Regions from separate parts of the Microbacterium sp. BG28 genome, predicted to be linked through region 2. Evidence: predicted binding sites of a transcription regulator. Region 2 holds the regulator's gene; the other holds the start of a gene.
What was found. Region 2 encodes LexA, which represses DNA repair genes until DNA is damaged. Its sites were predicted from a motif close to TCGAACANNTGTTCGA; they were not measured.
Positions count from the first base shown of each region.

Region 1: a site for LexA is predicted at 3,434-3,449, ahead of SK224_RS03625 (Rv2578c family radical SAM protein). Genes of this name have one in related genera too.

Region 1 is NZ_JAXCHA010000001.1:702,344-717,707, reverse strand. Features, by position in the region: gene SK224_RS03630 (DEAD/DEAH box helicase) at 144-2,300, shown strand; gene SK224_RS03625 (Rv2578c family radical SAM protein) at 2,358-3,425, opposite strand; gene SK224_RS03620 (M15 family metallopeptidase) at 3,534-4,499, shown strand; gene SK224_RS03615 (hypothetical protein) at 4,550-5,722, shown strand; gene SK224_RS03610 (acyl-CoA dehydrogenase family protein) at 5,884-7,047, shown strand; gene SK224_RS03605 (ECF transporter S component) at 7,266-7,829, opposite strand; gene SK224_RS03600 (siderophore-interacting protein) at 7,826-8,680, opposite strand; gene SK224_RS03595 (energy-coupling factor transporter transmembrane component T) at 8,704-9,519, opposite strand; gene SK224_RS03590 (energy-coupling factor transporter ATPase) at 9,516-11,264, opposite strand; gene SK224_RS03585 (TetR/AcrR family transcriptional regulator) at 11,312-11,893, opposite strand; gene SK224_RS03580 (ECF transporter S component) at 11,898-12,446, opposite strand; gene SK224_RS03575 (pirin family protein) at 12,509-13,483, opposite strand; gene SK224_RS03570 (GNAT family N-acetyltransferase) at 13,480-13,773, opposite strand; gene SK224_RS03565 (DEAD/DEAH box helicase) at 13,908-15,364, shown strand, end outside.
Region 2 is NZ_JAXCHA010000003.1:1,007,076-1,022,439, forward strand. Features, by position in the region: gene SK224_RS15770 (regulatory protein RecX) at 1-663, shown strand, start outside; gene miaB (tRNA (N6-isopentenyl adenosine(37)-C2)-methylthiotransferase MiaB) at 723-2,267, shown strand; gene miaA (tRNA (adenosine(37)-N6)-dimethylallyltransferase MiaA) at 2,267-3,178, shown strand; gene dapF (diaminopimelate epimerase) at 3,232-4,089, shown strand; gene SK224_RS15790 (MFS transporter) at 4,086-5,300, opposite strand; gene SK224_RS15795 (class I SAM-dependent methyltransferase) at 5,380-6,021, opposite strand; gene hflX (GTPase HflX) at 6,097-7,611, shown strand; gene SK224_RS15805 (prolyl oligopeptidase family serine peptidase) at 7,619-9,757, opposite strand; gene lexA (transcriptional repressor LexA) at 9,817-10,488, opposite strand; gene SK224_RS15815 (LysM peptidoglycan-binding domain-containing protein) at 10,738-11,091, shown strand; gene SK224_RS15820 (histidinol-phosphate transaminase) at 11,111-12,205, shown strand; gene hisB (imidazoleglycerol-phosphate dehydratase HisB) at 12,202-12,819, shown strand; gene hisH (imidazole glycerol phosphate synthase subunit HisH) at 12,816-13,460, shown strand; gene priA (bifunctional 1-(5-phosphoribosyl)-5-((5-phosphoribosylamino)methylideneamino)imidazole-4-carboxamide isomerase/phosphoribosylanthranilate isomerase PriA) at 13,519-14,265, shown strand; gene SK224_RS15840 (SseB family protein) at 14,249-15,025, shown strand; gene SK224_RS15845 (DUF1844 domain-containing protein) at 15,044-15,364, opposite strand, start outside.

The DNA.
Region 1 (15,364 bases), on a different contig from region 2:
TGTGAGTCCATGGGGCCGATGGTGAGCGCCGCTCGGCGCACATGACCATCATCGAAAATGGCCCCGGCCGACGGTAGTCCGGGTATGCCCGCGTTCTGAGCGGGTGCTGTTCTCGTGCGAAGAGAACCCAGGAAGAATCACCCATGCCCAAGAACAAGAAGCCCGCCGGCGGACGTCCGGCCAAGAACTTCGAGCCCCGCTACGGCGCGAAGACCTCGTTCCAGGACCGAAAGCGTCGCCCGGGCGAGTCCTCGGCCGGCTCGACCGGCTCCAAGAGCCCGGGCCACCGCGGCTATCGCGAGGATGCCGCGGAGTCGGCACCCAAGCGCCGGTGGACCGCCGCCGAGCGCGCCGGTCGCGACGAGGCCCGTGGTATCCGCGAGGGTCGTCCCACGCGGTCGTTCGACGACCGCCCCGCCCGTCGTGACGGCGACCGCCCCGCGCGTTCGTTCGACGACCGTCCGCGTCGTTCGTTCGATGACCGTCCGGCGCGCTCGTTCGATGACCGTCCGCGTCGTTCGTTCGATGACCGTCCGGCTCGTCGTGACGGCGACCGCCCCGCGCGTTCGTTCGACGACCGTCCGCGTCGCTCGTTCGATGACCGTCCGGCTCGCTCCTTCGACGAGCGTCCCGCTCGCCGTGACGGCGATCGTCCGGCGCGTTCGTTCGATGACCGTCCGCGTCGTTCGTTCGAGGACCGTCCGGCTCGTCGTGACGGTGATCGTCCCGCGCGTTCGTTCGATGACCGTCCTGCCCGTCGTGACGGTGATCGTCCGGCGCGATCGTTCGATGACCGTCCGCGTCGTTCGTTCGATGACCGTCCGGCGCGCTCCTTCGATGACCGTCCGCGTCGTTCGTTCGATGACCGTCCGGCTCGTCGTGACGGCGACCGCCCCGCGCGTTCGTTCGACGACCGTCCGCGTCGTTCGTTCGAGGACCGTCCGGCGCGCTCCTTCGATGACCGTCCGCGCCGCTCCTTCGACGACCGTCCCGCGCGCCGCGAGAGCGGCAACCGCGCGGATTGGAACGCGACGTCCAAGGCGCACGAGCAGCACGTCGACGTCGTGCACGAGCGTCTCGAGGCCGAAGCCGTCCAGGCCGAGACCATCGAGGGCCAGGGCTTCGGTGAGCTCGGCCTCGGTCAGAACATCGTGAAGGTGCTGGCCGAGCTCGGCGCCCCCAGCCCGTTCCCGATCCAGTCCGCGACGATCCCCCCGATCCTCGAGGGACGCGATGTGCTCGCCCGCGGTCGTACCGGCTCCGGCAAGACCATCGCCTTCGGAGCGCCGCTGGTCGAGCGCATCCTGCGCTCGCAGGCGGGTACTCGCCGTGAGTTCGGCCGCCGCCCCAAGGCGCTCATCCTCGCGCCGACGCGTGAGCTCGCGCTCCAGATCGACCGCACCGTGCAGCCGATCGCGCGCAGCGTCGGGCTGTTCACGACGCAGATCTACGGCGGTGTGCCCCAGGCGCGCCAGGTCGGCGCGCTCAAGAAGGGCATCGACATCATCATCGGTACCCCGGGCCGCATCGAGGACCTCATCAACCAGGGCAAGCTCGATCTGTCCGAGGTGCAGGTCTCGGTGCTCGACGAGGCCGACCACATGGCAGAGCTCGGATTCGCCGAGCCCGTGCAGCGCATCCTGCGCCTGACGGGCGAAGGCAGCCAGAAGCTGCTGTTCTCCGCCACGCTCGACCGCGAGGTCGCAGCCCTCGTCGACGAGTTCCTCGTCGACCCGGCCGTCTACGAGGTCGCGGGCGAGACGCAGGAGACCGGAACCATCGATCACCGCGTCTTCGTCGTCGACCACCGCGACAAGGCCGAGCTGCTCGCGTCCCTCGTGGACCGCGACGGCAAGACGCTCGTCTTCTCGCGCACCCGCGCGTTCGCCGAGATGCTCGTCGAGAACTTCGAGGATGCAGGTATCTCCGCCGTCGCCCTGCACGGAGACCTCAACCAGGCCAAGCGCACGCGCAACCTGCAGCGCCTGACCGACGGCAAGGTCAACGTGCTCGTCGCCACCGATGTGGCGGCGCGCGGCATCCACGTCGACGACATCGACCTGGTCATCCAGGCCGATGCTCCCGACGAGTACAAGACGTACCTGCACCGCTCCGGCCGTACCGGTCGTGCCGGTCGCAGCGGTACCGTCGTCACCCTGGTGCCGCGTCAGCGCCGCCGTCGCATGACGGAGCTGCTCTCGCGCGCCGAGATCGACGCGCCGTTCGAAGAGGTCCGCCCCGGCGACGACGTCGTCGAGGAGGTCGCCGGGCGCCAGCTCGCCGACGTCGCCTCCGCCTGACGCCGAGTCACGCAACGCCCCCTCGCTTCGTGCGAGGGGGCGTTGCCGCATCTCGCGTCAGAACAGGCGCGCGGGTTGCGGTGCCGATCCCGTGACGCGCACGGATGCGGCGGCCGCCGCCGCACGCGCGCCGGGTGCGACCGGACGCGCGCGCACCGGCTCCTCCTCGTCGCGGCCGTCGAGTCCGTGCACCCGCAGCAGCGGTCGCACGCGCCGACCGAGCCACTGCCGGTACGCCTTCGGAGCGCTCACCGACGCTCCCGGATACAGCCCCAGGTAGCTCGAGACGAGCTCGGGATGCTCGCGTCGCAGCCACGCCATGAACCAGGGCTTCACGCCCGGGCGCAGATGCAGCGCGCCGTAGACGACGCGGACCGCCCCCGCCGCCTTGATCCGCCGCAACGCATCGTCGAGCGCCGCGATCGAGTCGGTCAAGTGCGGCATCACGGGCATGAGGAAGACCGTGACGCGAAAGCCCGCATCCGTCGCCGCCCGCACCGTGTCGAGGCGGGCTTGGGCCGTCGGCGTGCCCGGCTCGACAGAGCGTTGCAGGTCGTCGTCGAACAGGGCGATCGACAGCGCTATCGACACGGGGACCCGCTCGCGCGCGCGCTGCAGCATCGGCAGATCGCGGCGTAGCAGTGTTCCCTTCGTGAGGAGGGAGAACGGGGTTCCGGATGCGGCCAGGGCGTCGATGATGCCGGGCATGAGTCGGTAGCGTCCCTCCGCGCGCTGGTACGGGTCGGTGTTGGTGCCGAGGGCGACGTGCTCACGACCCCACGAGCTGCGGGCGAGCTCGCGTTCGAGGACTTCAGCGATGTTCACCTTCACCACGACCTGGGTGTCGAAGTCGCGACCCGCGTCGAGGTCGAGGTACGTGTGCGTTCCGCGTGCGAAGCAGTACGTGCAGGCGTGGCTGCACCCCCGGTACGGGTTGATCGTCCAGTCGAAGGGCATCGCGGAAGAGCCGGGGACGTGATTCAACGCGGAGCGCGCCGCCACCTCGTGGAAGGTCATGCCCGCGAACTCCGGCGTCGTCACCGAGCGCACGAGCCCCTCGAGTCGCTCCATCCCGGGCAACGCCGACGCATCCTCCTCGCCCACCTTCTGACCGTTCCATCGCATGACGAAAGTGGAACAAAGATTCGATCGGATGTCAATGTCTGGCGGACGTGATTCGTACAGGAATCTGATCGGACTCGCCGGGTGCGTAGGCGGGAGGCACAATAGAGCGTGATCTCCACCGCGTCACCCGAGACGCTCACGTCGCGCCGCGCTGCGCGCGTCGCGTCCGGGCGCCTCCGCCGCCGCCGCGTCGTGGTCGCGTGCGCCGCGATGGCCGCCATCGTGGTGGGGGTGCTGTGGGTGAGCGCTCTTCTGGGGGGAGTGCCGGTAGCCGCTCCCGGTGCGCCGGCGGCTCCGCCCGCCGCGCAGAGCATCCCCGCGCCGGTCTTCACCCGGGCACCTGCGGCCGCATCCATCTGCGACGACCCGGCTGTCGCCGCGGCGGTCGCGGCCGGCGACGACGAGGCCGTGATCGTGGCCGCCGGCGGGGGGATGTCGTTCCGTGAGGCTGTCGTCTCGGGAACCGCGCCATGCATCTCGCTGTCGGATGCGGCCCGTCGCTGGGTCGTGGTCAACAAGCAGCGCCCTTTGAACCCGCTCGACTACGAGCCGCAGGGCATCGTGCAGGTGCAGGGTTTGAAGACTTTCAACGCCGGAGTGCTCCGCCAGGATGCCGCCGCCGCGCTGCAGCAGATGGCGGAGGCCGTCGAGACGGCCGGCGTCGGCTCCCTCGGACAGCTCAGCGGCTACCGTTCCTACGACACGCAGGTGTCGACCTATCAGGAGAACGTGGCGCGCGGCGGGCAGGCCGAGGCGGAGGTCTCGAGCGCGAGGCCCGGCTTCAGTGAGCACCAGCTCGGGCTCGCGATGGACCTCATGCCCTGCGGGAGCGGATGCGGAACGCTCGACGACTTCGGATCCTCGCCCGAGGGGCAGTGGGTGGCCGCGAACGCCTGGCAGTTCGGGTTCGTCGTCCGTTATGAGCAGGGGTCCACGCCTGTGACGGGGTACGAGGCGGAGCCCTGGCACCTCCGTTACATCGGTCCGGAGCTGGCACGCGCATATCACGAGGGCGGCTGGCACACGCTCGAGGAGTTCTTCGGCCTTCCCGCTGCCCCCTCCTACGCCGGCTGACCCCGACCCGCCGCATCCGGAGCGTTTCCGCGGCTGGTTAGCATGGAAGGGTGATCCGCCTTCTGTTCTTCGTGGGGGCGGGGATGGCCCTCGGTGCCCTCGTCGTCTCGGAGATCGGCCCGCCGGGCGCGGGCGAGATCACTTTCCCGGCCGGAATGGTCCTGGCGATCTTCGGCGGCATCCTGATCCTGATCGCGAGGGCCACGCGAGGAATGCCCGTCGCATCGACCACAGACCTGGACGCGGCGCGATCCGAGGGCAGGATGGCCCTTGCCCGCATCGACGGCGTCACCCAGACCGGCACGCTCATCAACGATCAGCCGGTGTGCGACCTCGATCTCAGCGTCCAGCCGCTGGAGGGTCCCGCGTATCGCACGCGCGTCCGCCAGCTCGTGCGGCTCGTCGACATCCCCGGCGTCCAGCCCGGGAGTCTGCGCGCGGTCGCGCTGCTGAGCGCGGACGGTGCCACCGTGGCGCTCGCCGACGATGACGTCACCCGGGCCCCCTACGCGGGAATCCGCATCCCCGCGCAGGCCGAACTCGGCGATCCCCGCCTGCCCGAGCCGGGGGCGGTCACGATCAAGGGGCGGCGACGCGGGCCCCTGATCGGCATCGGCTCGAAGGGCAGGGGACTGCGGTTCGTGCTGTTCGCCCTTGCGTTCCTCGTCTCCGCCGCAGCGGTGGCCCTGCCCTACCCGACCGCGGTCGCGCAGACCATCACCGCTCTCGGACAGGGGCGGCTCACGGCGGATCTGCGCCAGCCGGCGACGACGGCCGATGCGGTCGCGGCCCTCACCGCGAAGATCGGGCACGACCGGGTCGTCAGTATCTCCGTCAGCGAGGATGTCATCCTCGTCGATGCTCCCGTGACGCCCGGCTCCACCGATACCGACCGCTGGGAGTACCGCCGCGGTGAGGTGGTCCGCGACGGTCCTGCGTCATCGCAGCCGGATTCGGACGCCGAGCAGTTCTCGCTCGACGAGGTGTCCTGGCCCGGGCTGTGGACCGCCATGCAGGCGGCAGCCGACACGGAGGGGGTCGGCAGTCTGAGCGGCGTCGCACTGCGGCTGGAGCGGGCGGTCGACGGCGACATCGATTCGCCGACGTTCGCGCAGCACGCGGGGCCGGTGCGCGCGCGTTTCTGGTTCGACGGCGACTACCGCTCGGTCTTCTACGACGTCGCCCCGGACGGTACGGACCCGGTGCGTACCGAGGGGAACTGACCCGCTGGAGGGCCTCCACAATCACGACACTCGGTTTCGGTGTGCGTGGGATGCGATTCCACAGCGTGGCGTGCTGAGGACGCGTCCGCCGGTCTAGGATCGCGGCAGGCGATGGCGCCGCAGCGTGTCGACGCAGGCGCCCCGAGATGGAGGAGACGTCCGTGGAACGCGACATCTACGACGAGGATCACGAGGCCTTCCGGGAGGTCGTGGTCGAGTTCATCAAGCGCTATGGCACGAACGCTCGGCGCGAAGCATGGGATGCGGCCGGTCAGATCGACCGCGAGACCATGAGGGCCGCCGGCGACGCCGGGATCATCGGACTGTCGGTTCCTGAGGAGTTCGGCGGTGCGGGGATGCTGCAGGACTACCGCTTCCGCGCGGTGGTCAACGAGGAGGTCATCAAGGCCGGGCTCGGGTCGCTGGCCGGTGCCTTCGGCATCCAGGACGATCTCGCCGTCCCGTACCTCGCGCACTTCGGCACGCCGGAGCAGATGCAGAAGTGGCTACCCGGCATGGCCACCGGCGAGGTGATCGGCGCACTGGCCATGACCGAGCCCGGTGCGGGCAGCGACCTGCGCGGCATCTCGACCGTGGCGAAGAAGGTGGACGGCGGCTGGATCCTCAACGGCGCCAAGACGTTCATCTCCTCCGGCGCGACGGCGGACATCGTCGTGACCTTCGTCAAGACGGGTGAGGGCAACCGCCCCGACGCGTTCAGCCTCGTGCTCGTCGAGAACGGCATGGAGGGCTTCGACCACGGCAAGAAGCTGCACAAGATGGGCTTCGCCGGGCACGACACCGCCGAGCTGTCGTTCACCGACGTGTTCATCCCCGACGAGAACCTCATCGGCGGCGAGCCCGGTCACGGCTTCGTCCAGCTCATGCGCAACCTCCCGCTCGAGCGGCTGTCGATCGGCGTGGCCGCGGCCGCGGCGGCCGAGGCGGGCCTGCGCTGGACGCTCGAGTACACGAGCAGCCGCGAGGCGTTCGGCCACGCGATCGCCGACTTCCAGAACACGCGCTTCCGCCTCGCCGACATGGCGACCACCGTCGACGTGCTGTGGGCCTACGTCGACCGCGCCATCGCGCTGTACGGCGAGGGCAAGCTGACGCCGGAGGAGGCCGCCAAGGTCAAGTTCTGGACGACGGAGCGCGAGTGGGAGGTGCTCGACGCCGCCGTTCAGCTGCACGGTGGGTACGGCTACATCCTCGAGTACCCGGTCGCCCGCGCGTTCGTCGACGCCCGCGTGCACCGCATCTACGGCGGCACGAACGAGATCATGCGCGAGATCGTCGCGCGTCAGGTGACCGGACGGAAGTAGCCGCCGCGCCGTCCCGTTCGAGGGACCCGTGATGTCGCCGCGCGAGGGCGCCGGCCGCATCGCGGGTCCCTCGAACATGTGTGAAGCCGCATCCGCCGCGTTCAAGAGACCCAAAACGTCGTGGTTCGGGTTGGTGCGCCGCGTCTCGGGTCCCTCGAACCGTGTGGGTCCGTGTTCGAGGGACGTGAGACGTCGTGCGGTGAGATGCGTGGCGGGGGTCAGCGGGTCTGGCGGCGGGCGAGGCGTGCGACGCCGGCACGCCGGAGGGCGTCGGCGATCACGACGCCGATCGCGGTTCCCGCCAGGCAGCTGGCGATCGTGAGCACGAAGAAGCTGATCATCACGGGCAGCGTCATCGTCCACAGGTCGAAGTACTCGGCTGCGAAGAGCGGATAGACCACGCCGATGACGAGTGCGCCGGCGGCGTGCAGCCAGGTGCCCCAGTAGCGGTACAGCACCAGCAGGAACGGCAGCTCGGCGAAGAACGCCCACCACAGGTTGGTGCCGATGTAGGGCAGCACGACGATCCCCGAGATGAGGCCCACGAGAAGGCCCACGCCCGGGCGCTGCAGCAGTCGCAGCGCGATGGTCGCCGGCAGCAGCCACATCCCCGCCAGCGCCACCGAGGCGAAGGGTGCGACCGCGAACAGCAGGGTGGACAGGGCGGTCACGCCCCACAGCACCACGCCCCCGGCGACGCCGATCGCCGCGCAGGTGAGCAGCACCAGGGTCGGGATGCGGCCGCGTGCCGTTCGCGGCGCCTCGGCGGACGGGGCGCTCATGCGTCGACCTTCGCGGACGGCGACGCGGGCCGGGACGCGCCCACCCGCCAGTAGCCGATGAAGCTGATCGAGGCTTTGTCGAGGCCGCGGGCCACGAGCGCACGGCGGGCGGATGTCGGCAGCGACTGCTCGCCGACGATGAAGGCGTGCGTCCCCTCTGCGGGCAGCGGGACGTCCTCGAGGGCGGCGAGCGCGAGGGTGCCGGGGCGGGTCTGCGCGTCGCGGACGAGCCACCGCACCTCCACGCCGGCGGGGGCCTCGAACGCCAGCGCATCGGCCTCGGACGGCACTTCGATCAGGGCGACGCCCGTCGCGCTCGCCGGCAGCGACGCGCACACCCCGGACACCGCGGGCAGCCCCGTCTCGTCCGCCGCGAGGATGACACGGTCGACGCCGCGTTCCGGATCGAACCCGAGCCCCTCGTCGATGATCACGACGCTGTCGCCCGCGCGTGCGGATGCGGCCCATCGCGATGCCGGGCCCGCGTCGGGCCCTGTGCCGTGCAACACGAAGTCGACGTCGATCTGCGCGCCGGCGTCCGGTGTCGCCGCCCGATAGGCGCGCACGGTGTAGTTGCGCATGACGGGACGCACGCCGTCCGGGATGCGCAGGTATTTCAGGTATCCGAGCAGCTGGTTCGCCTTGGCGGGGATGCGTTCCAGGCCTTCGTCGCCACCCACGGGGAGAAAGAGGCGGAACCACTGGTCGAAGCCGAGCGGGACGAACCGGTCGATCTCCCCCTCGCCGAGCGTCACCCGCATCCAGTGTTCACTGAGGCGTTCGGTGCCGAGCACCCGCAGGTGCAGGAGGTCGGGCGAGGCGGGTTTCACGAGCCGGGAGAACCGAGCCATGCGAAGCCTTTCTGTCGGGTGGGTCAGGCGCCGGCCCACGGGCGCGCGATGAGGAAGACCGCCGCCGAGACGGTCCAGAACGCGAGGACGAAGACGACGTCGCGGATGCGGAAGGGCACCAGGTGACGCTCGGTGCGGTCGGGGTAGGCGCCGAACGCGCGCGCGTCCATCGCGAGGGCGACGCGCTCGGCGTGACGGATCGCGCCCGCCAGGAGAGGGACGATGTACCCGCCCCACCGCGCGATCGCGGCGAAGGGCCCTCGCCCACCGTGCGATCCGCGCACCCGGTGCGCCTGCCGGATCACATCCAGTTCGTGCGCGAACCGCGGCACGAAGCGGAACGCGGCGAGAGCCGTGTAGCCGATGCGGTACGGCACGCGCAGCTGCTGCACGAGTGATCGGGCGAGATCCGCTCCCGAGGTCGTGAATCCCGCGGCCAGGGCGAGTGCGAGGATCGCGATCAGGCGCAGCGCTGTGGCGAAGCCGACCGCGAGGGCGCCGGAGAACAGCCGCCACTCGCCGATCTGCAGCACGAGTGGTGTCGAGTCGACCTGGGCCGCATCCGTCCACAACGCGAAGCCGCATCCGAGCACGAGGGTCGCGGCGGGCAATGCGACCAGCAGGGTGAGCAGCACCTGACGCGTTGCGCGGGCCCCGACGAGCAGCAGCGCATAGGCGAGGGCGAGGAATACAAGCGGAGTGGTCATGTCACGCACGAAGATCAGCCCGAGGCTCGGCGGGATGATGGCGGCGAACTTGGCGAGCGGATTGAGCGCGTACAGGAAGCGTGCCCCGGAGGTCGCCGCGGGAGACGCGAACGGGTCGATCGTCGCCGTCATGGCAGATCCGCCAAGCGCACGACCCCGTCCAGAGCGGGATGCCCGTCCAGCTGCGCGAGGGCGCGCTGCAGCGGCGGCGGACGCAACCCGGCTCGCTCGATGAGTGCCGCGTCGGCGAACACATCGGCCGTGGGGCCGGATGCGGCGACGCGCCCCTCGTGCACGACGACCACGTGATCGGCGTACTCCGTCACGAGCTGCATGTCGTGCGTGACCACGAGCACCGTGGTGCCGGCGGCGTTGAGCTGGGCGAGCAGGGCGAGCAGCTCGTCCGCACGTGCACGGTCCTGCCCGAAGGTCGGCTCGTCGAGTGCGAGCACCGGCGCGCCGGCCACGAGCGCCGTGCCGACGGAGAGGCGCCGCTTCTGGCCCCCCGAGAGCAGGAAGGGATGCGCCCGGGCGCGCTCTGCCAGCCCGAACCGGGCGAGCAGCTCGTCGGTGCGACGGTGGACCTCATCGTCGGCGAGTCGCTGCCGGCGCAAACCGTGCGCGATCTCGTCGGCGACGGTGTGCGCGATGAACTGGTGCTCAGGGTTCTGGAACACGAAGCCGATGCGGGCGGGAAGCATCCGGGCGTCGCCGCGGCCGACGTCGGCCCCGGCAACCGTCACGGTGCCGCGCGGGGGGACGACGACCCCCGCGATCGCCTGCAGCAGGCTCGTCTTCCCGGCGCCGTTGGCTCCGACGATCGCGACGAAGGAGCCGGCGGCGACGCTGAGCGACACATCGTGCAGCACCTCCGTGCGCCCCCGCCGCAGGGTCAGCGATCGCACCTGCACGATCGGCTTGCTGAGTTCTGCCGGCCGGGCATCCGCCCGGACGGCGGGCGCGGCGGATGGGGGTGCCGGCTGCGCTTCGAGCGCCGCGCGCAGCTCGTCCGGGCTCAGGGGCAACGGCTCCATGCGGTAGCCCGCTGCCCGCAGACGCAGTGCGGCGAGGGTGCAGGTCGGCAGCCACACGCCGAGCTCGTGCAACTCCTCCGCGCGCGTGCGCAGTACGTCGTCGGCAGGCCCGTCCGCGACGACCGCGCCGGCGGCATCCAGCACGATGACGCGATCGATCAGCGGCACGGCCGCATCCAGGTTGTGCTCGATCAGCAGGATGGCGCGATCGCCCGCCGCGACGAGTTCGGCGAGCGTCGCGTACACCTCTTCGATGCCCCGCGGATCGAGGTTCGCGGTGGGCTCGTCGAGCACCAGGAGCGGAGAGCCCATCGCGAGAGCGGCGGCGATCGCGAGACGCTGGCGTCCGCCGCCGGACAGGCGGTCCGGGTTCTCGTGCCGGCGGTCCCAGAGCCCGACCCGGCGCAGCGCGTCTTCGGCGCGGCGGAGCACCTCGTCGACGGGAAGGCGCAGGTTCTCGGGGCCGAAGGCGACCTCGTCGAGGAGCGTGCCGGTCACGAGCTGGGCATCAGGATCCTGGAACACCATCGCCACCCGCGAGCTCAGCCGAGCGACCGAGGCGTCACGGGTATCCAGATCGCCGGCCCTCACGCGCCCGGCGACTTCGGCGGGGATGTCGTGCGGGATGAGTCCGTTCAGCGCCAGGGCCAGCGTCGACTTGCCGGAGCCGCTCGGGCCCAGCAGCAGCACGACCTCGCCCGGGTCGATCCGGAACGAGACGGAGGCGGGGGAGGGGCGCGTCGCGCCCTCGTGGGTGATCGAGAGATCCTCGACGTGCAGAAGAGGCGCGTCGACGCCGGATGCGGCGGGCGGGGCGTCGCGATCGGCGGAGGCAGCGGGCACGGGTGTTCCAGGGTTCGGACGGGCGGGTCCTCCCAACTTAGCCTAACCTAACTCGCCTTCTCCAGGAGTTCGTCGATACTGCGTTCGTAGGCCGCCGTCAGCTGCTCCGGTCCCATTCCGCACAGGAGCGCGAACTGCAGACCGCGCCACTCGGCGACGACGCGCGTCGCGGCGAGCTCGGCCGCATCCGGATCCCATCCCTCGGCGACGAACACCGCGCGCACGCGGCCCACCCATCCCGTGCCCAGGTGCGAGAGGAACTCGTTCCAGCGCTCGGGATCCCCGAGAGCGACCGCGAAACGGTGGAAGAACATCACGAGATACGGCCGGTTCTCGGGCGCGCCGATGTCCTGCCACGCCCGCAGCAGTCGCTCTCGCAGCGGGACGTCGTCGGCGGCGAGGCGCTCGAAGACGGCGGCGAGGTGCGGGAAGCGCTCGATCGCGATCTCGGATGCGGCCTCCAGCAGCCGCTCCTTCGAACCGAAGTAGTACAGCAGCATCCGGTTGTTGGAGCCGACCGCACGTGCGATGCCGGACAGGCTCAGGTCGATGAGGCCGTTCTCGAGGATGAGGTCGGCCACGAGCTGCGCGAGGCGGCGGCGTTCCGGGCTGTCGGCGCCGTCGGTCATCGACTCAGCGCCCGCCGCGCACGACGCCCGCCCGGCGCAGTCCGATGCCGACCCACAGACCCACGGCGGTCCACGCGACGGGGGCGAGGACCGAGATGGCGAGGTAGGCGATCTGCGCCCAGATCGGCAGCATTTTCAGGTGTGCGGCGAAGAAGACCGCGGCGGCGATGATGACGCCGATCACGAGGGCCGACACGAAGAAGCGCCATGCGCGCCACGATCGGTACCGGGTCGCGGCGGCGACCACCTCCTGGATGCCGCCGAAGAGCACGGCGGTCCCCAGGAACTGCAGTGCGTACTGCGGTGCGGTGGCGCTGGAGACGAGTGCGGCCAGCAGGTGCGCCAGAAGGGCGACGCCGGGCCGGCGCAGCACCTCCTGCGCGATGATGCCGGGCAGCACGTGCACGCCCAGCAGAAGGCCGTACAGGGGCGGGACGAAACCGAGAAGCGGCACCGTGGCCCAGCCGGCGATGCCGCCGAGGATGCCCGTGGCCACACCGATCGCGGCGCAGACGAGCAGCACGCGCGTCGACAGAACGGAGGTGCGGGCCACCTCCCCAGACTATCGGCGCCAGGACGCCCTGCGGCCCGGCAAGACCGGAAGAACTCCGTCGCTCAGAGCCGGCGCCGGCGACGCGTCAGACGTACGGCCGGGAGGGGAGGTGCGGGGACGCGTTCGTCGCCGTGGCCGACGACGTGCGCGAAGCGTGCCGAGCCCGCCTCCCACTCCTCGCGGGCCGCCACGATCTCGTCGTGATCGCGTCCGACGAAGTTCCACCACATCACGATCTCGTCCTCGAAGGGCGCACCGCCGAGGAGGAAGAGGGTGGCGTCCTCGGCGCTCGAGATCTCCACCTCGCGGCGTCCGCGACCGAGGTACAGCAGCTGCAGTCCGACCAGCTCGGTGTGCTCGGCATCCGCCGTGTGCACACGCGGGGTCCCGGCGACGCCGACCAGCGCGTACTCCCAGTCCTCGCGCAGCGGCAGGGTGATGCGGGATCCTGCGGGCACGCGGATCTCGGCCCCCACGAGCGGCGTGTAGGCGGATGCGGGCGAGCGCACCTCTGCCAGCTCGCCCATGACGACGGTGGCGCTGCCGCCGCCGGCCAGCGCGAGCTCGGGGAGGTCGGTGTGCTGCTCGAAGGCGGGCTCGCCGTGGCGGCGCGAGTCGGGCAGGGCGATCCACAGCTGCAGGGCGTCGAGGGGGATCGGGTCGTCGGTGACCGAGTACTCGGAGTGCGCGATGCCGCGTCCGCTCGTCATGAGGTTGAGCTGGCCGCGGGAGATCAGCACGTCGCTGCCGATGCCGTCGCGGTGGCGCACCTCGCCCACCAGGGGCCACGTGACCGTCTGCAGTCCGATGTGCGGGTGCGGCTCCACCCGCATCCGCACCTGCTGGGGGCCGAAGCGATCGAGGAAGCACCACGCGCCGACCATCGGCAGTTCGCGCTGCGGGAGGGCTCGGTGCACCTGCATCGCGCGCACCCCGCCCAGGGGCACCTCGCGTGCGTCGAGCACGACGGCGCGGGGGCCGTCACACTCGACCGACTGCTCGAGGCTCTCCTCGGCGTGGGCGTCGAGTCGGGTCACGGCCAGGCGACCTTGAGGCCGGGGACCTCGTGCTCGCGCAGGTACTTCGCCACGAACGGGCAGAGCGGCACGATCGTCTCGCCGCGCTTCGCTTCGTCCTCGAGAGCGCGTTGGACCAGGATGCTGGCGACGCCGTGGCCCTTGAACGCGGGGTCCACCTGGGTGTGCGGGAACACCGTGCGACCCTCCTCGTCCGTGTAGAAGGCGGTGAAGCCCGCAGGCACGTCGTCGAGGAAGATCTCGTACCTGTCCTCGCCGCGTTCGACGCGCACGTTCAGCTCGTCCGACATGGCTCTCCTCTGCTCGCGTGCTCCCACGCTAGCCGCGGGAGGGCGGTTGTGGGCTGCGTCATCCGCAGAGGGTGCGTGCGTCGGTTGACGAGCACGACCCGCCCGACGCCGCCGGCTTCGGGCAGACTCGAGGGATGACCGCATCCCTCACCGAGCTCGCCCGCGCCGCCGGGGACGATGCGGATGCGCTGTACGACGCATTCGGAGACTGGGCCACCGGGCGCGGCATCGAGCTGTACCCCGCGCAGGACGAGGCGGTCATCGAGCTCGTCTCCGGCCAGAACGTGATCCTGTCGACGCCGACCGGCACGGGCAAGTCGCTCGTCGCCGTCGCGGCGCACGCCGTGAGCATCGCGCGGGGCGGCCGGAGCTATTACACCGCGCCGATCAAGGCCCTCGTGAGCGAGAAGTTCTTCGCCCTCGTGGAGATCTTCGGGGCGGAGAACGTGGGCATGGTCACGGGCGACTCCTCCGTCAACCCGGACGCGCCGATCGTGTGCTGCACGGCCGAGATCCTGGCGAACCTGGCACTGCGCCACGGAGCGGATGCGGCGGTCGACCAGGTCGTGATGGACGAGTTCCACTTCTACGGCGAGCCCGACCGGGGCTGGGCCTGGCAGGTTCCGCTCCTGCTCCTGCCGCGGGCGCAGTTCCTGCTCATGTCGGCGACCCTCGGCGACGTGACCGGGATCGCCGCCGACCTCACCCGTCGCACCGAGCGCCCGACCGTCGAGGTGACGGGTGTGGAGCGCCCCGTGCCGCTGCACTTCTCCTACGCCCGCATCCCGATCCAGGAGCAGGTCGAGAAGCTGCTGGAGGAGAACGAGGCGCCGGTGTACATCGTGCACTTCTCGCAGGCGCAGGCCATGGAGCGTGCGCAGGCGCTCGCGAGCGTGAAGGTCGCCACCCGCGCGCAGCGCGACGAGATCGCCGAGGCCATCGGCGGTTTCCGGTTCACGACGGCGTTCGGCAAGACCCTCTCGCGTCTGGTCCGGGCGGGCATCGGCGTGCACCACGCCGGAATGCTGCCGCGCTACCGACGTCTCGTCGAGACGCTCGCGCAGCGGGGCCTGCTGCGCGTGATCTGCGGCACCGACACCCTCGGCGTGGGCATCAACGTGCCGATCCGCACCGTGCTCCTGACGGCGCTCACCAAGTTCGACGGCGTCCGGATGCGGCAGATCACCGCACGCGAGTTCCACCAGATCGCGGGCCGCGCCGGCCGTGCGGGCTATGACACGGCCGGAACGGTCGTCGTCATGGCCCCCGAATGGGAGATCGAGAACGAGCAGGCGCTGCGCAAAGCTGCGGGCGACGCCGCCAAGCGCAAGAAGATCGTGCGCAAGAAGGCGCCGGCCGGGGCGGTGAACTGGGGCGAAGGGTCGTTCGAGCGGCTCGTACAGGCGGTGCCCGAACCCCTGGTTCCGCAGATGCAGCTGACGGCGGCCATGCTCATCAACGTCATCGCCCGCGGCGGCGACGTCTTCGCGCACGTGCGCTCGCTCGTGTTCGACAACCACGAGCCCCGCGCCCGGCGGTACGAGCTCGCGCGTCGGGCGCTGGCGATCTTCCGCACCCTCGTCGTCGCCGA
Region 2 (15,364 bases):
GGGCCTCGCTCGGCTGCTCCCGCGAGCTCACCCGCGGAATCAGTGCAGCGGGGGACAGGCCCCTTCTTCGTCCCCGGACCGGAGCATGCGCGCGACACCTCGCCGTTCGACGCCTCGCATGACGTCGATACCGATTCCGATACCGATTCCGAGCCCGAGTCCGATGACGCGGCGCTCGCGCAGGCGGCGTCCGACGCGCTGCTGCGCAAGCTCCGGGCGCGCTCGCTCTCCGAGCGTGAGGCGCGCACCTTCCTCGCGCAGCGCGACCTGTCGCGCGATGCCGTCGAGGAGATCGTGGCGGGCTTCCTCCGCCTGTCCTACCTCGATGACGCGGCGCTGGCGGAGCAACTGGTGCACGTCGGTGTCTCTCGGAAGGGTGAAGGCCGCATCGCGATCGCGCAGGCGATGGCCCGCCGCGGCGTGCCGCGCGATGTCGCCGATGCCGCGCTGGAAGCGGTAGGTGACGACGACGCCGAGCGCGCCCTCGAGTTCGCGCGTCGCAAAGCGACCTCGATCGGCGGCCGCGACGACGACGCCGCACTGCGCCGACTCGTCGGTCAGCTCGCTCGCCGGGGCTACCCTTCGTCCGTCGCGATGACCGCAGCCCGGCAGGCGCTCGCGGAGGCTCGGCGCCCCGCTGTCCGCGGGCCGCGCTTCGACTGAGCGGACGCCGCTTCCGGCTGCGGTCCCGGTCGATCGCCGAACGTAGAATGGCTCCCATCATGACGATCCCCTCGAGCGCTCCGACCCTCATCGCCGCCTCGCCCGCCGCGCACGACGCCGACGGACGTGCGCGGACGTATGAGGTGCGCACCTTCGGCTGCCAGATGAACGTGCACGACTCCGAGCGTCTCTCGGGATCGCTGGAGTCGGCGGGCTACGTCCCCGTCGAGCCCGGTGCCGAGGCCGACGTCGTCGTGATCAACACGTGCGCCGTGCGCGACAACGCTGCAGGCAAGCTCTACGGCACCCTCGGGCACTTGAAGTCCCGCAAGAGCACTCACGCGGGCATGCAGATCGCCGTCGGCGGCTGCCTGGCGCAGATGGACAAGCAGACGGTCGTCGACAAGGCGCCATGGGTCGACGTCGTCTTCGGAACCCACAACATGGGCTCACTGCCCAAACTCCTCGAGCGGGCGCGGCACAACGAGGAGGCCGAGCTCGAGATCCTCGAGTCTCTCGACGTCTTCCCCTCGACGCTGCCCACCAAGCGCGACAGCGTGTACAGCGGGTGGGTGTCCATCTCGGTGGGCTGCAACAACACCTGCACGTTCTGCATCGTTCCGAGCCTGCGCGGCAAGGAGAAGGACCGCCGCCCGGGCGACATCCTGAGCGAGATCCGGTTGCTGGTCGACGACGGCGCCATCGAGGTCACGCTGCTCGGCCAGAACGTGAACTCCTACGGTGTGGAGTTCGGTGATCGTCAGGCGTTCGGCAAGCTCCTGCGCGCCGCGGGCGAGATCGAGGGCCTCGAGCGGATCCGCTTCACGAGCCCTCACCCCGCCGCCTTCACGGACGACGTCATCGACGCGATGGCCGAGACGCCCGCGGTCATGCCGCAGCTGCACATGCCACTGCAGTCCGGCAGCGACCGCATCCTCAAGGCCATGCGCCGTTCCTACCGATCGGAGCGCTTCCTCGGCATCCTCGATCGCGTGCGCGCGCGCATCCCGCACGCCGCGATCTCCACCGACATCATCGTCGGGTTCCCCGGCGAGACGGAAGAGGACTTCCAGGAGACCCTGCGGGTCGTCGAACAGGCGCGGTTCGCGAGCGCCTTCACCTTCCAGTACTCGATCCGCGAGGGCACCCCCGCTGCAACGATGGCCGACCAGGTGCCGAAGGAGATCGTGCAGGAGCGGTACGAGCGCCTCGTCGCCCTTCAGGAGCGCATCAGCCTCGAAGAGAACCAGAAACAGGTGGGGCGCCGCCTCGATGTGCTCGTCTCGGCCGGTGAAGGAAAGAAGGATGCGGCCACGCGCCGCCTCACCGGTCGCGCCGAAGACAACCGGCTCGTGCACTTCGAGGTGCCCGAAGCATCGCCGGTGCCGCGCCCGGGAGACGTCGTCTCTGTCGTGGTGACGCACGCGGCTCCCTTCCACCTCCTGGCTGATTCGCCCGACGGCGCTGCGCTCGTGATCCGTCGCACCCGTTCCGGTGACGCGTGGGATCGCGCGGAGGCCGACTCCTGCGGCGTGCCCACCCCCGCGGGTTCCGGGCCGAAGGCGGTCTCTCTGGGTCTCCCGTCGCTTCGTCGGGACCAGTGATGTCCGCGCCCCGGCTGTGGATCGTGGCCGGGGCCACCGGCACGGGTAAGACCGGGATCTCGCTCGCGCTGGCGGAGGAACTGCGCGCACGTGGACGGGCGGCGGAGATCGTCAACGCGGACGCCATGCAGCTGTACCGCGGCATGGACATCGGAACGGCGAAGCTCCCCGTCGCCGAGCGCCGTGGGATCCCGCATCACCTCTTCGACGTGCTCGAGGTGACCGAGGAAGCCGCCGTGGCCGACTACCAGCCGCGCGCCCGGCAGGCGGTCGAGGCGATCAACGCCCGCGGCGCCGACGCGATCCTCGTCGGCGGTTCGGGACTGTACGTCTCCGCGGTCGCGTACGACTTCCGCTTTCCTCCGAGGGACCAGGCTCTGCGTGCGGCGCTGGAGGCGGAGTTGGACGAGCTCGGTCCCGGAGCGCTGTACGAGCGCCTGCGCGGCATCGACCCGGTCACCGCGGGGCGCGTCGATCCGCACAATGGCCGGCGGATCGTGCGGGCGCTCGAGATCCTGGCCCAGGGCGCGGCGACGCACGGTGCTGCGCTGCCCGAGGACCCACGTCTCTGGCACCCGCGTACCCGCCTGCTGATCGCCCATGAGGAGCGCGACGTGCTCGTGCCGAGGCTGGATGCCCGCGTCGATCAGATGTGGCGAGACGGCCTCCTGGACGAGGTCGCGGCCCTGCGCGCCCGGGGGCTCGACGCCGGGGTCACGGCGCGGCGGGCCATCGGTTACGCGCAGGCCCTCGGCGAGCTCGACGGCCGGCTGAGTCGCGACGAGGCGATCGCGCAGACGCAGGCGCTCACCCGGCGGTACGCACGGCGTCAGGTCTCCTGGTTCCGTCGCTACACGGCAGCCCGCCGCATCACGGCGGGCATGGCGGTCGCGGATATCGTCGAGGCGTGACGACGCCTCGACGCGCGGACGGCCCGGCCCTGCCCCGCCCGTAGACTGGCGGCATGTCGCGCACGCTCTCGTTCACCAAGGGCCACGGAACCGGGAACGACTTCGTGATCCTCTCCGATCCCGACGGAGAGCTCGCTCTCAGCGACGATCAGATCGCGGTCCTGTGCGATCGCCGATTCGGGATCGGCGCAGACGGACTCCTGCGTGTCGTGCGTTCCGGGCGGATCCCCGAGGGGGCGGACGCGGCTCGAGCCGGCGCCGAGTGGTTCATGGACTACCGCAACGCCGACGGATCGAAGGCCGAGATGTGCGGCAACGGCACGCGGGTCTTCGCGCGCTTCCTCGAGGACCAGAATCTGGCGTCGCTCGACGCGCCGTTGCGCATCGGTACCCGTGCCGGGGTCAAGACGCTCACGCGCAGCGAACGCGGTTTCGAAGTGGATCTGGGGGAGTGGGTCGTCGACGAGAACGACGTTCTCGTGCGGGCTCGCGGTCTGGACGTCGCGCGCCCGGGCCAGCCGGTCGATGTGGGCAATCCCCACGTCGTCGTGGCGCTCTCGTCCGAGGCCGAGCTGGAAGCGCTCGATCTGACGGTGCAACCCCTGCTCGACCCTCAGCCGCCCGCCGGTGCGAACATCGAGTTCGTCGTTCCGAGCGACCCCCTCGTCGTGGGCGGTGTCGGCGGCATCCGGATGCGGGTGTTCGAGCGGGGCGTCGGAGAGACCCTCAGTTGCGGCACCGGCGTGGCCGCCGCAGCGCTCGCGGTGCGTCACTGGGCAGGCTCCGGGGCGCCCGATGCGTGGGTCGTGGATGTGCCCGGCGGGACGCTGGGCGTCCGCATGCAGGACGGGCACGTGCTGCTCTCGGGGCCCGCGTCGCTGGTCTTCCACGGTGAAGTGACGCTCGCCTAGTGGGATAGGGCGCGCGCTCCTGCCTTGGCGGAGGCAGCGCCGACGACGCCCATCGCGAGCAGGACGAGCGTTGCGCTGAGCACAGGCAGGAATCCCCAGGCAGCCCCCAGGTTCTGCGCCAGCAGCCCGGACAGAGCGGAGCCCGCCGCGATGCCGAGGACGATGCCGCTCGTGGTGAGGGTCAGCAGGATACCCGCCCGTCCCTCGTCTGCGGCGTCGCCCACGACCCGGAAGATCGTCAGCAGCAGCGGGCCCTGGAACGCGCCGGCGACCAGTCCGGCTCCGATGATCCAGACGACATCGTCGGCGACGAGCATGAGCGACGCGCCCAACGTCATCCCGCAGGCGGCTACGCTCCAGCGTGTCCACGTGCCGATCCGCTCCGGGATCAGCACCATCGACAGTGTTGTGATCGCCGAGCCCACCGCCATGACGGCGTAGAGGAGCGCACCCGCATCCGGAATGCCGATGCGCCCCGCGAAGGCGGTCAGACCGGTCTGGCTCGCCCCGAAGAACGTGCCCATGGCCAGCATCCCGACGAGTGCGGTGACCAGCAGGGTCCGGCGGCGGGCCGGCGCTGCTGTCCGGGGCGGCGCCTGTCGCCTCCGCGGCACGCTTCGGTGCGTGCGGTGCACGGCGAACTGCGTCGCGAAGGCTACGACGAGCGCGCCGGCGAGCAGCGTGGCCGCCTGCGGCGAGACGAACGCGGCGGTCAGGCCCACGATCGCGGGCCCGAAGATGTAGGAGATCTCGTCGATGACGCCCTCGAAGGCGAAGGCGGTCGGCAGATCGTCCGGCGCGAGGGAGAGCCACCGCGTGCGGGAGAACGCGCCGACCTGCGGCAGGCTCAGCCCGATTCCGGCGGCAAGGGCGACCGCCCCGGCGTCGGAGACGTGCCCTGCGCCCCACGTCAGGACGAGCAGCAGCGCGACGTGCACGACGACGCCGGCCAGGAGCACAGGACGCTGTCCGATGCGGTCGGCGATCGCACCGGAGGCCGGAGCGCCGACGGCCTCGCCGATCGCGGCAGCGGCGGCGGCGAAGCCGCCGACGGCGATCGACCCCGTGGCGGAGGTCACGAGCGTCAGGACGGCGAGCGGGACCATCGACAGAGGAAGACGCCCGAGGCTCGTGGCGACGAGGTAGTCCCATCCCGCGATGCGCGGCAGGGCACGGTACGAGCGGATGCCGACGGAGGAGGAAGAGGGCATGAGGAGACTCCGATCGGCGCATCCCCCGCCCGAACTGCGCCCTCAGCCCATCAGTCTTTGTGAGGCGAGCGTATCACCGTCACGGCAGCGGGATGGGAGCGGTGGCCTCGGCTCCGTGGCGCCGGATCTTGAGCACGCGGAAACCGCGCGCCGTCGCGGTGCGGTGCACGCTGAAGCCGGCCGGGAAGGATGCGGCGAGCCAGCGCTGCAGCGAATCGGCGCCGAGGTTGCGGGCGACGACGAGCCACGCGTCGGAGCGCTCGTCCAGTCGGGGGATCCACCGCTCGAGCATGCCGTGGAGCTCGTTCTTGCCGACGCGGATCGGCGGGTTCGAGCGGATGGTGCGGAAGGCGATGTCCTCGGGAACATCATCCGGCGTCACAGCGTTGACGTTGGTGAGGCCGAGGTTCTGCGCGTTGCGGCGGACGAGATCGAGGGCACGCTGGTTGACATCGACAGCCCACACCGTGGCGTGTGGCGACGAGAGTGCCAGCGAGATCGAGATCGGGCCCCAGCCGCATCCGAGGTCGAGGAAGTGGCCGCCGGCCGGGGGCGGCGGTGTGTTGCTCAGCAGCACGGCGGTGCCCGCATCCAGTCGATCCGGGCTGAACACTCCGCCGGCGGTCGTCACATCGATGTCGCGACCGGCCACGGTGACACGAATGGTGCGGAGGTTCTCGGGACTGGCGGGTGACGCGGTGAAGTAGTGGTCACTCCCCATACACGAAGCGTAGCGGTAAGTCTCCGAAGGCGGGAGGCTAGAGTGAGCGGGCGCGAGACGCCCCGAAAGGAAACGATGACAGAAACACCCCCGTCCACCGACGAGCAGCGGCTCGACGACGTCGACCGGGTGCTCTCGCGAGCTGATTCTCGCGCACGGACGCGCGGCCCCCTGGCCGCAGCGCAGGCGCTGCAGGATGCGGCGACCGTCGCCGACGGCTTCGACGACGGTGACCAGTTCGACCGTGAGGAGCGTCAGGCGCTGCGTCGCGTCGGCGGCCTGTCGACCGAGCTCGAGGACGTCACGGAGGTCGAGTACCGCCAGCTGCGGCTCGAGAACGTCGTCCTCGTGGGCGTCCACCCGCAGGGCGCGACCGAGGACGCCGAGAACTCGCTGCGCGAGCTCGCGGCCCTCGCCGAGACGGCGGGCGCCGTCGTGCTCGACGGCGTGCTGCAGCGTCGACCGCATCCCGACCCGGCGACGTACATCGGCCGCGGCAAGGCGGAGGAGCTGCGCGACATCGTCGCCGCCGTCGGCGCCGATACCGTGATCGCCGACACCGAGCTCGCCGCGAGCCAGCGGCGCGCGCTCGAAGACGTCGTCAAGGTCAAGGTGATCGATCGCACGACGGTCATCCTCGACATCTTCAGTCAGCACGCGAAGAGCCGCGAGGGCAAGGCCCAGGTCGAGCTCGCGCAGCTCGAGTACCTCCTGCCGCGCCTGCGCGGTTGGGGTGAGTCGATGAGCCGGCAGGCCGGTGGGCAGGTCGGCGCCGGTGGCGCCGGTATGGGCTCGCGCGGACCCGGTGAGACGAAGATCGAGCTCGATCGCCGCCGCATCCGCACCCGCATGGCGCAACTGCGTCGTCAGATACGCGACTTCGCCCCGGCCCGTGATGCCAAGCGTGCCGAACGCAAGCGCAACACGATTCCCGCCGTGGCGATCGCCGGATACACGAACGCCGGCAAGTCCAGTCTCCTGAACCGGCTCACGCGCGCGGGCGTGCTCGTCGAGAACGCGCTGTTCGCCACCTTGGACGCCACCGTCCGACGCTCGGTGACCGAGGACGGGCGCATCTACACGCTGACCGACACCGTCGGTTTCGTTCGCAACCTCCCGCACCAGCTGGTCGAGGCGTTCCGCTCGACGCTCGAAGAGGTCGGCGACGCCGACGTCATCGTGCACGTCGTCGACGGCTCGCATCCCGATCCCGCCGCTCAGCTCGCGACCGTCCACGACGTGATCGGCGACGTGGGGGCGCGTGACACTCGGGAGATCGTCGTGTTCAACAAGGCCGACCTCATCGACGACGACGCGCGCCTCCTGCTGCGAGGGCTCGTGCCCTCAGCGGTGTTCGTGTCGTCCCGCACGGGCGAGGGCATCGACGAGCTCCGGCAGGTCATCGAGGATGCGCTTCCGTTGCCGGAGATCGAGCTGCGGGTCCTGCTGCCGTACGATCGCGGCGACCTGGTCTCGGCCGTGCACGAGCACGGGATGATCTACGAGGAGACGCACGAGCTGGACGGCACGGCCCTCCACGCCCGCGTCGGTGCTGCGCTCGCCGGCAGGCTCGAGGCCTTCCTCGCCTGAGCGCGGCTCATTCCCCGTCGAGGGTGGGGAGGAGGACGAACAGGTCCGGATCATCCTCCGTCGCGGTGAATCCCGCCGCTCGTACGGTCTCGGCCCACTCGGTGGTGTGCGGGCGGACGAAGAGGGGCCTCAGGGGCTCGCGCGAGACGACGACGCGGAGGTCGCGCTCCGCGTGCGCGGAATCGCCCGCGGGGTCTATGAACACCTCTCGTCCGCCGTCGCCGTCGGCGATGCGCAAGGCGCCGATCGACAGGGCAATCTCGGGGGCGTCGGGGACGAAGCCGAACACCTCGCCGAGGAAGGCCAATTCCGAGGCGAGCGCGTGGATCGTGGTCTCCCGGCGTCGGAACCCGTGCCCTTCGCCCTCGTAGAGGACGTACGCGTGCGGAACACCGTGCGCTCGCAGAGCATCGCGGATGGCCTCGGCCTGCGCCGGCGGCACGACCCGGTCCTCGCTGCCCTGCAGGATCAGCAACGGCACGCGGAAGCCTTCGGGGTGTGTCAGCGGCGAGCGTTCGACGTAGACCTCCTCCGTTTCCGGCAGCGGACCGATGAGGCCATCGAGATAGCGCGACTCGAAGTCGTGCGTGTCCGCCACGAGCGCGCGCGCGTCGCCGACGCCGTAGCGCGAGACGCCCGCGGCGAAGACGTCACCGCGTGTGAGCGCCGAGAGCACCGTCCAGCCACCTGCTGACCCTCCTTCGATCGCCAGTCGGTCCGGGTCTGCGAGACCGGCCGCGGCGACGTGCCGGGCGGCCGCGATCACATCGTCCACGTCGGCGACGCCCCACTGCCCGCGCAACCGTTCACGGTAGGCGCGCCCGTAGCCGGTCGAGCCGGAGTAGTTGACGTCGAGGACTCCGATACCGCGGCTCGTGAAGTACGCGATCTTGCGGGATGCGGCCGGGCCCACATGAGCGGTCGGTCCGCCGTGAACCCACACGAGGCAGGGGGCGAGCTCGTCGTCGGGTCCGCGCAGCTCCGGATGCGTCGGCGGGTAGAAGTAGGCGTGCACGGGGCCGTGGGGTCCGTCGGCGGTCACCGTGCGGGGTGCGGGCAGCCACGGCTCGAGCGCAGAGAGATCGTCACCGGCGAGCCGTTCCGGTGCCGCTGTGCCGTCGGCATCCAGGAGCCAGAGCCCGAGCGGAGCGGATGCGGAAGCCGTGGTGATCAGCACACGCGTACCGCGCGCATCCTCGAGGAAGGTCTGGGACGCGCCGTCGACGCCGACGGAGCGGGTCGAGCCGTCCGCGGGATCGATCACCACGACCGAGTCCTCGCCGTTCGTGCGCACAGCGACGATCCGTCCGTCTTCGAGGGGGGCGAACCACCGCATCCCGAGCATCCACAGCGCGCCGCCCGTGTCGGCGTCGTCGTGGGTGAGGGTGCTGCGCTCGCCGGTGTCCGGTCGCACGCGCTGCAGCTGCCACCGACCGGACGCGTCATCGGTGTAGAGCAGCTCGTCGGAGCCGCTCCACACCGGCTGGAGCACCGAAGCCGCGCCGTCGGTGACGCTGACCGCATCGCCGACCACCCCGTCACGCAGACGCCCGACGTGCAGGCGCGTGCGGTCCCAGGGCAGGTCGGGGTGGTTCCACCCGATCCACGCGAGATGCCGACCATCCGGAGACAACGCGGGCTGGGCGACGAAGTCGTCACCGTGTGCGACGACCCGCGCGCCGGTGCCGTCCAGCGAGATCTCGACGATCGCGCGTTCGCCGCCGGATGTCGCCGTGCGCTCGCGCACTGCGAGCAGACGGCCGGCCGCCCACACGAGCCCCCCGAACGCCGTGCCGTCCTCCTCGGTCGTCAGCGGGGTCGGAGCGTCGTCGGAGGCGAGGACGTAAACGCGCTGATCGCTGCCTTCGACGAAGAACAGTCGGCCGTCCTCGGTCGCGCACCACGCGCCGCCGCCGTACTCGTGCACCCGTGATCGGGTGCTCCACGGAGCGGGAAGGACGTCCGCCGTCCGACCGTCGCGCTGTCGGCGGCGCACCGCCATGCGGCCGCCCTCTTCTGGGACCGACTGCGCCCACCAGATCTCCTCGCCGATGAACCGCGCACCGTCGAAGCGTGTGGAAGAGCTCGCCACGTCAGCGGCGGAGACGGGCGAGGGCCAGGAACCGTACGAACTGGAGGCGATCATGCTCCCACGCTACGCGGCGGCCCTCCGACCGCCCAGCGGAAGGAAGGGAGTGGGAGGGGTCAGACCGCGCGCATGAGCGCGACGACCTTGCCGAGCACGACGGCATCGTCGCCGAGGATCGGCTCGAAGGCTGTGTTGCGCGGCAGCAGCCACACGTGTCCGTCGCGGCGCCGGAACGTCTTCACCGTCGCCTCGCCGTCGAGCATCGCGGCGACGATGTCGCCGTTCTCCGCCGTCGGCTGTGAACGCACCACGACCCAGTCGCCGTCGCAGATCGCGGCGTCCATCATCGATTCTCCCGACACCTTCAGCATGAACAGATCTCCCTTGCCCACGAGCTGTCGCGGCAGCGGGAAGATCTCCTCGACATGCTGGTCTGCGGTGATCGGCACGCCGGCCGCGATACGCCCCACGAGCGGAACAAGCGCGGCATCGCCCACGGCGGGTGCGGCATCGGCCGGGTTCTCGGCGGCGGTGCCCGGCAAATCGATCAGGACCTCCATCGCACGCGTCTTGCCGGGGTCGCGCCGGAGGTAGCCGGAGAGCTCGAGCTGGTTCAGCTGGTGCGTGACGCTCGAGAGCGACTTCAGTCCGACCGCGTCGCCGATCTCGCGCATGCTCGGCGGGTAGCCGTGGCGGGCGATCGAGTGCTGGATGACCTCGAGGATCGCGAGCTGCTTGTCGCTGAGGCTCTTGCGCCGGCGGGTCTGCGGCTTCTGGTTGGTGGCCATGCGGCACTCCCGTCGGGTCTGTTCCGTTCGAATGTCGGAGGTCGATGATTCGGTGTCTTCAGCCAAACCGTAGCGGGAATCGGCGGCGATCCAGTCCTTGCCCAGGGCGTGTCGTCTTCGAAACTCGGCCGGTTTCGCGATCGCTTGACAGTACCGTAAATCGAAGATAGCTTCGGAAGAGAAGTTCGTACCCGGCTCTCCCGGCCGGAGCGTCGGGTACGAATCTCTTCCCGTCCTGAAGGAGTCGTCATGAGCACGATCGAGTTCGCCGCCCCCGTCGCCACCCGCCTGCGTCTGACCGCGCGCGGTCGTCGGGTGCTCGCCTGGCTCGTCGCTCTGCCCGTCGTCGCCGCGTTGGCCGTCGGGGTGATCAGCGGCGGTTCCGCGCTCGCCTCCCGCGAGCCCGGCGCGGCCGACGGCTCGTTCGAGATGGTGACGGTGATGGCGGGGGAGTCGCTGTGGTCGATCGCGGAGGAGGTCGCCCCGCAAGACGACCCGCGCGACGTCGTCGACGCCATCATGCGGCTCAACACCCTGCCGGGCGCTCAGGTGAGCGCCGGTCAGCGTCTGGCCATCCCGGCGGAGTACGCCTCGGGCGAGTGAGGTCCGGCGCGGTTCTACGATGGACCGCGTGACGATCAGCCTCGACGATTTGCCGATCCGCGACGACCTACGCGGACTCAAGCCCTACGGCGCGCCCCAAGCGCCTCTTCCGGTGGCGTTGAACGTCAACGAGAACACGCATCCCGTCCCGGCAGACGTGGCGTCCGACATCCTCGCGTCGATCGGCGCAGCTCTCGAACAGGTCAACCGCTACCCCGACCGGGAGTTCACCCGCTTGCGTCAGGCTTTCGCAGGCTACCTCGGCGGCGGTCTCGCAGCGGAGCAGATCTGGGCGGCGAACGGATCCAACGAGGTCCTGCAGCACGTCCTGCAGGCTTTCGCGGGTCCGGGGCGCACCGCGTTCGGCTTCGCCCCCACGTACTCGATGTATCCGCTGCTCACCCGGGCGACGGGTGCGGACTGGGTCGCCGGCACCCGCGCCGAGGACTACAGCCTGAGCGCCGCATCCGCCGCCGAACAAGTACGTCAGGCGGATGCGGATGTGATCTTCCTCTGCGCGCCGAACAACCCGACCGGCACGCCGATGACGCTCGACGTCATCGAGGCGGTGTACGAGGCCAGTCGCGGCATCGTCATCGTTGACGAGGCGTATCAGGAGTTCGCCCCCCGGGACACCGTGTCCGCGATCTCCCTTCTGTCCGGGCGCGAGCGGCTGGTCGTCTCCCGCACCATGAGCAAGGCGTTCGCCTTCGCGGGTGCGCGAGTCGGCTACCTGGCTGCCGATCCCGCCGTCGTCGACGCGCTTCGTCTGGTGCGGCTGCCGTATCACCTCAGCGCGCTGACCCAGGCGGCCGCGGAGGCGGCGTTGCGTCACGCCGACACGATGCTCGGCATGGTCGACGAGATCGTCGCCCAGCGCGATCGCATCAGCCGAGAGCTGACGACGATGGGGTACCGTCCACACGAATCGTGGACCAACTTCGTGCTCTTCGGCGGCGTCACCGATCCTGCTGCTGCGTGGCAGGCGCTCTACGAGCGCGGTGTGCTCATCCGCGACGTCGGCATCCCCGGTCACCTGCGCGTCACGGCGGGGACCGAGGCCGAGACGACGGCGTTCCTGGCGGCCCTGGCGTCGATAGACTCGCAGGTATGACCGCGCAGCCCGCATCGCACCGCACCGCCGAGCTCAGCCGGGCCACGAGCGAGTCGCAGATCGAGCTCTCGCTCGACCTCGACGGCACCGGAAAGAGCTCGATCTCGACGAGCGTGCCGTTCTTCGACCACCTGTTGACGGCATTCGCCAAGCACTCGCTCACGGATCTGACGGTGCGGGCCACGGGCGACACTCACATCGACGCACACCACACCGTGGAAGACGTCTCGATCGTGCTCGGTCAGGCGATCCGCGCCGCTCTGGGGGACAAGAGCGGCATCGCGCGTTACGGCGACGCACTCGTGCCGCTCGACGAGGCGCTCGTGCAGGCGGTCGTCGACATCAGCGGTCGTCCGTATCTCGTCCACGACGGCGAGCCTGAAGGGTACGCGTTTCACCTGATCGGCGGGCACTTCACCGGGTCGCTCGTGCGCCACGCGTTCGAGGCCATCGCCTACAACGCGGCGCTCACCGTGCACGTGCGCGTTCTGGGCGGCCGCGACCCTCACCACATCGCCGAGGCGGAGTTCAAGGCGTTCGCGCGTGCGTTCCGTCAGGCCAAGGCTCTCGACCCGCTCGTCGACGGCATTCCGAGCACGAAGGGTGCACTGTGAGCGATGCGCCCCTGGTCGCAGTCCTCGACTACGGCTCGGGCAACGTCCACTCGGCCGTGAAGGCTCTGGCCGCAGCCGGTGCCGACGCACGGCTCACCGCCGACCGTGGACTCATCCAGGATGCGGACGGACTGCTCGTCCCGGGTGTCGGAGCCTTCCGAGCAGTGGCGGAGGCATTGCGCGCGAGCAGAGGTGACGAACTCATCGGGCGGAGGCTGGCCGGTGGACGAGCCGTGCTCGGCATCTGCGTCGGGATGCAGGTGCTGTTCGAGCAGGGTGTCGAACGCGGTGACGCGACCGACGGGCTGGGGGAGTGGCCGGGCACGGTGACCGAGCTCGACGCGCCCGTGCTGCCGCACATGGGTTGGAACACGGTCTCCCCGGATGCGGGCTCGCGCTTGTTCGCGGGGCTCGAGGACGAACGCTTTTACTTCGTGCACTCCTTCGCGGCGCAGCAGTGGATCATGCCGCCTCAGACGCCGTTCACCGAGCCGGTGCTCACATGGGCCACACACGGCTCCCCGTTCCTCGCCGCCGTCGAGAACGGACCCCTCAGCGCCACGCAGTTCCATCCCGAGAAGTCGGGGTCCGCGGGCATCCGTCTCCTCGCCAATTGGATCAGCACGCTGCGACCCCAGTAGTCTCTTACCTCGTGCCGCACGCCGGGGATCCGCCGGGTGCGCGAGCGCACGAGGAGCCATGAACGATTTCGCGTCCACCCCTGAACTCATCCTTCTGCCGGCGGTCGATGTCGCCGATGGGAAGGCCGTCCGTCTCACCCAGGGCGAGGCCGGTAGCGAGACCAGCTACGGCGACCCGGTCGACGCTGCCGTCGAATGGGCGCGACAGGGCGCGCAGTGGATCCATCTCGTGGATCTCGACGCGGCTTTCGGCCGCGGCAACAACACGGCGGTGATGCGCCGGGTCATCAAGCAGGTGAAGGGGGTCCAGGTCGAGCTGTCGGGCGGGATCCGTGACGATGAGAGCCTCGACGCCGCCCTCGAGTCGGGTGCGGCGCGCATCAACCTCGGTACGGCGGCGCTGGAGAACCCCGAGTGGGCGGCCGATGTCATCGGCCGGTACGGCGAGGCCGTCGCTGTCGGGCTGGACGTGCGCGGCACGACGCTGGCCGCGCGCGGCTGGACGCGCGAGGGCGGCGACCTCTGGGCCGTGCTGGACCGCCTGGAGGATGCGGGCTGCAGCCGCTACGTCGTGACCGACGTCACCAAGGACGGCACGCTGCGTGGGCCCAATGTGGAGCTGCTGCGCGAGGTCACGGCGCGCACCCCGAAGCCGGTCGTCGCCTCGGGCGGGATCTCGAGCCTCGACGACATCGCGGCGCTTCGCGAGCTGGTGCCGCTGGGCGTCGAGGGCGCCATCGTGGGCAAGGCACTCTATGCCGGCGCCTTCACGCTGGCCGAGGCGCTGGATGTCGCGGGACGCTGACGCGAGCTGCGGACACGACTCCGCGGGCGTCCCCTGGGAGGGGCGTCGCTTCCAGCCGAACACCCACGCGGGTGACGACGGCTCCGCGGATGCGGCATTGCTCGCCGCGCTGACGGCCTTCCGTGCTGGGGAGGGCGACGCTGTCGCTGTCGTCGATGCTTATCGCCGTGCGCGCCTGCTGATCCCCCTCATCGCCGAGAAGGGGGAGGAGGGCACGGCTCCCAGCGGGCTGCGCGTGGACAAGACGCAGGAGTTGTCGATCGTCACCGTCGCCGGACCCGACGGGCGCCGCGTCCTTCCGGTCTTCAGCTCCGTCGAGACCATGGCTCGGTGGGATCGGACCGCACGGCCCGTGCCTGCCGACGGCATCCGCACCGCGCTCGCTGCCGCGGGCGACGACACCGATCTGATCGTGATCGATCCGGGCTCGCCCACGGAGTTCGTGCTTCGCCGGCCCGCCGTCTGGGCGATCGGCCAGGGGCACGCGTGGGAGCCGAGCCCTGTCTCGCCCGAGGTCTTCGCAGGGCTGCAGGAGAGCATCGGCGGCGAACTCGCCGTGCTCGACCTCTCGGTGGCTGCGGGCGATCCCGACGCGCGCCTGCGCGGTCCCGAGCTGATCGTGGAGCTCCACCTCATCGATGGTCTCGACAAGGAGCAGCTCGATGCGGTCCTCGCCCGTCTCGCCCGCCGCTGGTCGGTCGATGACCGCATCGCGGTGCTCGTCGACTCGTTGACGGTCAAGCTCCGCCGGTCGCGCTGAGCCGGCAGCAGCCTCCGGTCAGGTGACGGGGCCCGTCCACTTCTCGCCGGGGCCCTTTCCGATCGGGTCGGGGATCACAGAGGCTTCGCGGAACGCGAGCTGCACCGAACGCAGACCGTCGCGCAGCGAGCGGGCGTGCATGTCGCTGATCTCCGGGGCTCCCGCGGTGATCAGGCCCGCGAGGGCGTTGATGAGCTTGCGCGCCTCGTCGAGGTCGGTCTGCGTCTCGGGGTCGTCCGCGAGGCCGACCTTGACGGCCGCGGCGCTGAGCAGGTGCACGGCGGTCGTGGTGATGACCTCCACCGCGGGGACGTCTGCGATGTCGCGGGATGCGGCAGT